Regions from separate parts of the Salinibacterium sp. 10G20-15 genome, predicted to be linked through region 2. Evidence: riboswitches for the same ligand, from Rfam matches in the RefSeq annotation. Region 2 holds a riboswitch; the other holds the start of a gene.

Region 1 (3,400 bases), 190 kb from region 2:
TTGCCGCGTGGGCCGCCCGCTACGCTTTCGATCGCGCCGATACCGCGGTGACGCCTCAGCCCGGGCCAGCGAACTCGACGGCGGCTTCTACCGCAACGACGCCTACAACCGCGTCAGCGCCTGCAGTCAACCCGAGCGCCACCGTGACAGTCGACGGGAGTGCCGTCATCGTCACCGAGAGCGGCCCCGCGCGCTACGAACAGCGCGTGTTTGCTTCCGGTCACGAGATTGTTGCCGACGAACCCGCACCACTCAGCGAAAACCACGGCCCGGCCCCGTACGACTTCATTCTGGCGGGCCTCGGCAGCTGCACCTCGATCACGATCCGCATGTACGCCGATCGCAAAAAGATGCCGCTCAAGGGCGTCAGCGTACGGCTCACGCGCGAACGGATCAAAGCCGCCGACTGCGACCACTGCACGTCGACCGAGGGAATGGTCGAGCACTTTACGCGCGAACTCACCTTCGACGGTGATCTCACCGACGAGCAACGCGATTCGCTCCTCGTCATCGCCGATAAGTGCCCCGTGCACCGCTCGCTCGAGGGCGAAATCTCGATCAGCACGACGCTGGCCGCCCAGAGCTAGAACGCCGCAACGGCTCGTAGCCTCAGGGCTAAGAACCTCAGCGCGTGGACGCTTCAAAGGTAATTCGAAGCAACTCTCCCTAGCCCTCACCAGCCTGGCGAGCTACAGTAGTTAGGTAACCCTAACTTCTTAGCGAAATGAGCCGGCGCCTCGCGCCCACAATCTATGACTTTTGAACGCGAATCCGTCAAGCACCCTCTCGCCGCACGCCGTCTTTCGGTGAGCGCCGTGAACTACCCCGCCCCGTCGATCGCTCGCATCACGCTCAGCGGAGACGAGCTCGAGGGGTTCATCAGCAGCGGCCCCACCGATCACGTCAAGGCCTTCTTCCCCGACCCCGCCACCGGTGTTTTGACGGCACCCACCATGACTGAAGACGGTCTCAAGCGCGTCGGCGAGGGTAAGGTCTTCTCCCGTGACTACACCCCGCTCGGCTTCCGCAGCCACGACGGGCACCACGAACTCGACATCGATTTCGTCGTCCACGGTGACGAAGGTCCCGCCTCCGCCTGGGCCGGACAAGCAAAAGTTGGCGACGAGATCGTCATTGCTGGCCCGCGCGGCTCGAAGCTTCTCCCGCAGGGCGCAACGCACGTCATCCTGATCGCCGACGAAACCGCGCTTCCGGCTGCATCGCGCTGGATCGAAATGTTGCCCACCTCGGTGCGCATCACCGCGCTGTTCGACGTGGCCGACGAGAGCGTCGAGAGTTACTTCAGCGAGGAGCTCAACGCCCGTATGGACGCCCAGTGGTTCTACCGTCGCGATGGCCTCGGACAGCTGGAAGCTGCGCTGCGTGCCCTCGGTGAGATTGGCGAATCTACCTTCGTCTTCCTCGCCGGCGAAGCGACAACGTTGGTGCCGCTGCGCCGTTACCTCCGTCGCGAGCTCGGGCTCCCTAAGCAGCAAGTAACCGCCGACGGCTACTGGCGTCGCGGTGTCACGGATGCCGATCACCACGCTCCCCTCGACCCGAGCGACCCCGAAGACTAGCGATCGCAGCGGGCACGCGCGGGCACGGTTTTCCGCCGACCGCCCGTGCTCGACTGAGCACCTGTTTCCGTGCACATTTCCGGCCGCCACATCGGCCCCGAGTGTATGCTGAGGGCACAAGTGAACAGCCGTCATTCCGCCGCGGGAGAGTCCTTCCGATCGATGGTTGGCGCCGTAGGAGCAAACCCTCTCCGGGAATCTCTCAGGCCCCAGTACCGCAGTGGATAGGCAACTCTGAAAAGTAGTCGGCCCTGTCCGACTCGCCGACGGGGCAACGCGACGCCACAAGCGTGCGGAAACTCTCAGGCCCAATACAGAGCGGAGAGGACTCAACGACGCCCGTACGACGCTGTGCGGTGAAGAAATGGAGTCACCGTGGCCATTCGCAATCTGACCCCCACCACCGAAGTACCCACTCCTTCTCTCGAAGAAGTGCCGCTCAGCAGCTTTGACCTCTTTACGGTCGGCATCGGCCCTTCGAGTTCGCACACCGTGGGCCCCATGCGCGCTGCGGCGTCCTTCGCCGTTGATCTTGCCGAGCACGGGATGCTCGACTCTGTCGCCACCGTGACGGTGCGCCTCTACGGTTCCCTCGCCGCCACCGGTGCAGGCCACGGCACGATGAGCGCTGTGCTGATCGGTTTAGAGGGCAAACTTCCCGACCAGGTTCTTCCTGCCGAGATGGAAGAGATTCTGGCGAGGATCGAAGAGACCGGAACTCTCAGTCTGGCCGGCAGCCGCGACGTGCCGTTCCGCGAGACCGAGATTGCCCTGCACCCGCTGACCGTTCTCGACGGTCACCCGAATGGTATGCGCTTTGCGGCATTCTCGGAAGCCGGCGAGCCCGTTCTCGAAGCAACTTACTTTTCCATCGGCGGTGGTTTCATCTATCGCGAGGGAGACAACCGCGATGGCAGCAACGGTCTCGATCACGTTGCCGATCCTTTGCCGTTCCGCACGGCGGCGCAGCTGCTCGCGCACTGCCGTTCCGAGGGCCTCTCGTTCAGTGGCGTGATGTTGCGCAACGAGCTTGCCCGCCGCTCTGAGGCGGAGGTTCGCGCCGGCCTGCTTCACATCCGCGACGTCATGGACGAGTGCAAGAACAACAGCCTCGAGCGCACCGGCAACTTGCCGGGCACACTCAATGTGCGCCGCCGCGCTCCTGATTGGCATGCGCGACTGCGCACCGAAGACCCCAACCGCGACCCGGCTTTCTGGCAAGAGTGGGTCAACCTCGTCGCCCTCGCGGTCAACGAAGAGAACGCCTCTGGTGGCCGCGTGGTCACCGCCCCCACCAATGGCGCTGCTGGCATCATCCCCGCCGTGCTGTTTTTCGCGACGCATTACGCTCCCGGCATGAAAGACGCCGATCAAGCGATGAAGGATGACGTTACCGTACGCTTCTTGCTAGCCAGCGCCGCTGTGGGCGTACTTTACAAGCGCATGGCCTCCATCTCGGGCGCAGAGGTCGGATGCCAGGGAGAGGTCGGCTCAGCCTCCTCGATGGCGGCTGCGGGCTTGGCCGAGATTTTGGGCGGAACGCCCGAGCAAGTCGAGAACGCTGCGGAGATCGCGATGGAGCACAACCTCGGACTCACCTGCGACCCCATCGGCGGTCTGGTGCAGATTCCCTGCATCGAACGCAATGCCATTGCCGCGGCGAAGGCAATCAACGCCGCCAAGATGGCTTTGTGGGGCGACGGTACCCACCGAGTCTCGCTCGACGAGGTCATCATTACGATGGCCGAGACCGGCAAGGATATGAGTTCGCGCTACAAGGAGACGTCGATGGGTGGCCTCGCCGTCAACGTCGTCGAGTG
Region 2 (3,400 bases):
TGGAAGCCGAGAGCGGGGTTGGAGGGGTGACCGTTGACGTACTTAAAGGCGTAGGTCTCACCGTCGCTCGTGGGCATAAGTTCGATAACGCCCTCGGGGGAGTGAGCTGCGACGCGGGGGCTTTTATCGAACTGCGGCCACTTGGCGTAGTCCTGTTCGAGGTAGCTGACGATGCCCATAATGATTGGCTCGATGCCGGTATCGGCGATCCAGCGGCGCATGTTTGGGACGTCTACGTAGTGAACCATGTCACTCCTTTCGTTGCGGTATTACTAGTCCCACGTTACGAATGCGCACTATGTAGCTACAACTCGCAGTCAACGCGATTTTCGGCTAATAAATGCGCATAATGCTCTGCAAAAATGTACACTTTGCATATGTCTGATCTCGATGACCTCGATCGCCGTCTCCTTGCCGCCCTTCGTGCCGATGCACGCGAGTCTGTGGCGAGTCTGTCGCGCCGCCTCAACGTCACGCGCGCGACCGTCACAAGCCGCATCGATCGCCTCGTGAGCAATGGCACAGTGCTCGGGTTCTCTGTACGAATTCGGGAAGACCGCGACCCGTCCTTCATCCGTGCTATTGCGTTCATCGAGGTTGAAGGTCGATCCACGGATGCCGTGATCAGCAAACTGCGCGGACTGCCCGAAATCCACGAGCTCCACACCACCAACGGTGCCTGGGATCTCGTGGCCGACATCCGTACTGACAGTCTCAGCAACTTCGACCGCGTGCTCGCCCGCATGCGCAATGTCGAAGGCGTAGTGAATAGCGAGACGAGCTTGCTGCTGAGCTCGGCACTCTTGTAACGCGCGCATCGGCCCCGCATTGCTATGCTGAGCTAACAACTGAACATCGGGCCGCAACACGATGCGGGAGAGCCGGGCACCCCGTGTTCGTCAACAGAAGTTGGCAAGCGCGAGACCGGCACCGAAGGAGCAAGCCTCCCCGCCAATCTCTCAGGTTCACGTACCGCACCGCACTGGCCACTCTGGAAAGAGAACCTCGCATCACCCTGAGGTTCCGCCGACGGTGAAAGCTCACTAGATTCTTTGGTGTGTGAAGCTCTCAGGCTCATCACAGAGGGGGAGTTCTATTCACTAGCCCACGCGCCAGGAGAACTCCGTGTCCGATGAATCACCCTCGTCAGCGTCACCCGCTGACTCTTCGCGTGCCCCGGTGAAGTACTCGCCGCTGCACAGCATCCACGAACAACTCGGTGCCGCCTTCACCGACTTTGCCGGGTGGATGATGCCGGTACGGTACAGCTCCGACCTCGCCGAGCACCATGCCGTGCGCACCGCTGCGGGAATCTTCGACATCTCGCACATGGCCGAGATTCACGTTCGCGGCGCTGACGCCGGCGCGTACCTCGACTTCGCTCTGGCCGGAAAGCTCTCGGGCATCGCCCTCGCGCAGGCCAAGTACAGCCTGCTACTCAACGAGGCCGGCGGCATTATTGATGACCTCGTCACCTACCGTCTCGCCGACGATCACTTTTTGGTTGTGGCTAATGCCGGTAACCGTTTCGCCGCAGCGACGGCGCTCGCCGAACGCGCCGAAGGTTTCGACGTTGCCGTCACCGATGAGAGTGACGACTACGCGCTCATCGCCGTTCAGGGCCCCGTTGCCCGCGCCATCCTCGAAGCGACTGTCGGGCTCAGCGACTTCGCAACGCCGCTCGACGAACTCAAGTACTACCGCGAAACCGCGGCAACCTTCAACGGCACTGACCTCATCATCGGTCGCACCGGCTACACCGGCGAAGACGGTTTCGAACTGTACATTCACGTGGATGCCGCCGCCGCCCTCTGGGCAGCGCTCACGGTTGCCGGCTCCCCGCTCGGTCTCGTCCCCGCCGGTCTCGCCTGCCGAGACACTCTCCGCCTTGAGGCGGGCATGCCCCTGTACGGTCACGAGCTCAGCCTCACAACTTTCCCCGTGCAGGCCGGTCTTGGCCGCGTCGTCGCGCTCAGCAAAGAGGGCGACTTCGTGGGCCGCACTGCAATCGAAGAAGGCCCGGATGCCGGTGCCCGCGTGCTCGTCGGTCTTGCGGCTGAAGGCCGTCGCGCCGGTCGCGCCGACTACCTGCTCTTCCACGGTGACAAAGAAGTCGGCGTCATTACCTCGGGCGCGCTTTCGCCGACCCTGGGCCACCCGATCGCTATGGCTTACGTCGACCCCGACGTGAGCGAGGTCGGCACCGAGCTTCACATTGATGTGCGGGGCAGTCGCATTGCTGCATCCGTTGTTTCCCTACCCTTTTACAAGAGAGAGGCCTGATCATGGCTGAGAAGAGCGAACTGCAGTACACCGCCGAGCACGAGTGGGTGCTGGTCGACGGAAACGTCGCGACTGTGGGAATCACCGATTTCGCCGCAGGCAAGCTCGGCGACATCGTCTTCGTTGACCTTCCCAAGGTGGGCGACACCGTCACCGAGGGCAAGATTGTCGGCGAGATCGAGTCGACCAAGTCCGTGGGCGAACTCTTCGCTCCCGTTGCCGGAACCGTCGTCGAGTCCAACGACGCCGTTGCCGACAGCCCCGAACTCGTCAACAGCGACCCCTTCGGTGAAGGCTGGCTCGTGAAGATCGAATTCTCCGAACTCCCGTCGATGCTCAGCCTCGACGAGTACACCGCACTGACAGGCGAATAATGCCCAACCCTTTCATCAGCGGCACGTTCGCCGACCGTCACATCGGTACGGATGACGCCGCCCAGGCCAGCATGCTCGCTGCGGTCGGCTACGACAGCCTCGAAGCGCTCGTGGATGCCGCGGTTCCGCCGGCTATCCACCAGACTCCCGTCGAGAATTCCACGATTCCGGCTCCCGCTTCAGAGCGTGAAGCGCTCGCCGAACTGCGCGCTCTCGCCGGCGCGAACAAGGTTCGTCGCAGCATGATCGGTCTCGGTTACTACGACACCATCACCCCCGCGGTCATCAAGCGCAACGTGCTCGAGAACCCGAGCTGGTACACGGCGTACACGCCGTACCAGCCGGAGATCTCGCAGGGTCGTCTTGAGGCGCTCATTAACTTCCAGACGATGGTGGCCGACCTTGCGGGTATGACCACTACGAACGCGTCGATGCTCGATGAGGGCACCGCGGCCGTTGAGGGCATGCTCCTTGCTCGCCGCGCAGCTCGCGTCGAGTCGCCCGTCTTCATCGTGGATGCCGACACTCTTCCGCAGACCAAGGCTCTGCTGGCGAACCGCGCGGAGGCTCTTAGGATCGAGCTTGTCGAGCTCGACCTGGCCACGATGGGGGCGAACCCTGAGTTGCCGGAGTGCTTCGGCGCGCTCATCCAGTATCCGGGTGCAACCGGTCGCGTGTGGGATTCCAGCGAGGTTATTGCTGCGGTGAAGGCACAGGGCGGACTCGCCGTTGTTGCAGCCGAC

What was found. A riboswitch is a leader RNA that binds a small molecule or an ion and turns the genes downstream of it on or off. The one in region 2 is predicted to bind glycine.
Region 1: another riboswitch for glycine. It lies ahead of ACR3YK_RS01165 (L-serine ammonia-lyase); the one in region 2 lies ahead of gcvT (glycine cleavage system aminomethyltransferase GcvT).

Annotation. Positions count from the first base shown of each region.
Region 1 is NZ_CP195118.1:245,390-248,789, forward strand. It holds gene ACR3YK_RS01155 (bifunctional alpha/beta hydrolase/OsmC family protein) at 1-587, shown strand, start outside; gene ACR3YK_RS01160 (siderophore-interacting protein) at 753-1,580, shown strand; glycine riboswitch at 1,713-1,808, shown strand; gene ACR3YK_RS01165 (L-serine ammonia-lyase) at 1,956-3,400, shown strand, end outside.
Region 2 is NZ_CP195118.1:433,490-436,889, reverse strand. It holds gene ACR3YK_RS02040 (ornithine cyclodeaminase) at 1-248, opposite strand, end outside; gene ACR3YK_RS02035 (Lrp/AsnC family transcriptional regulator) at 378-809, shown strand; glycine riboswitch at 864-985, shown strand; glycine riboswitch at 987-1,090, shown strand; gene gcvT (glycine cleavage system aminomethyltransferase GcvT) at 1,126-2,283, shown strand; gene gcvH (glycine cleavage system protein GcvH) at 2,286-2,657, shown strand; gene gcvP (aminomethyl-transferring glycine dehydrogenase) at 2,657-3,400, shown strand, end outside.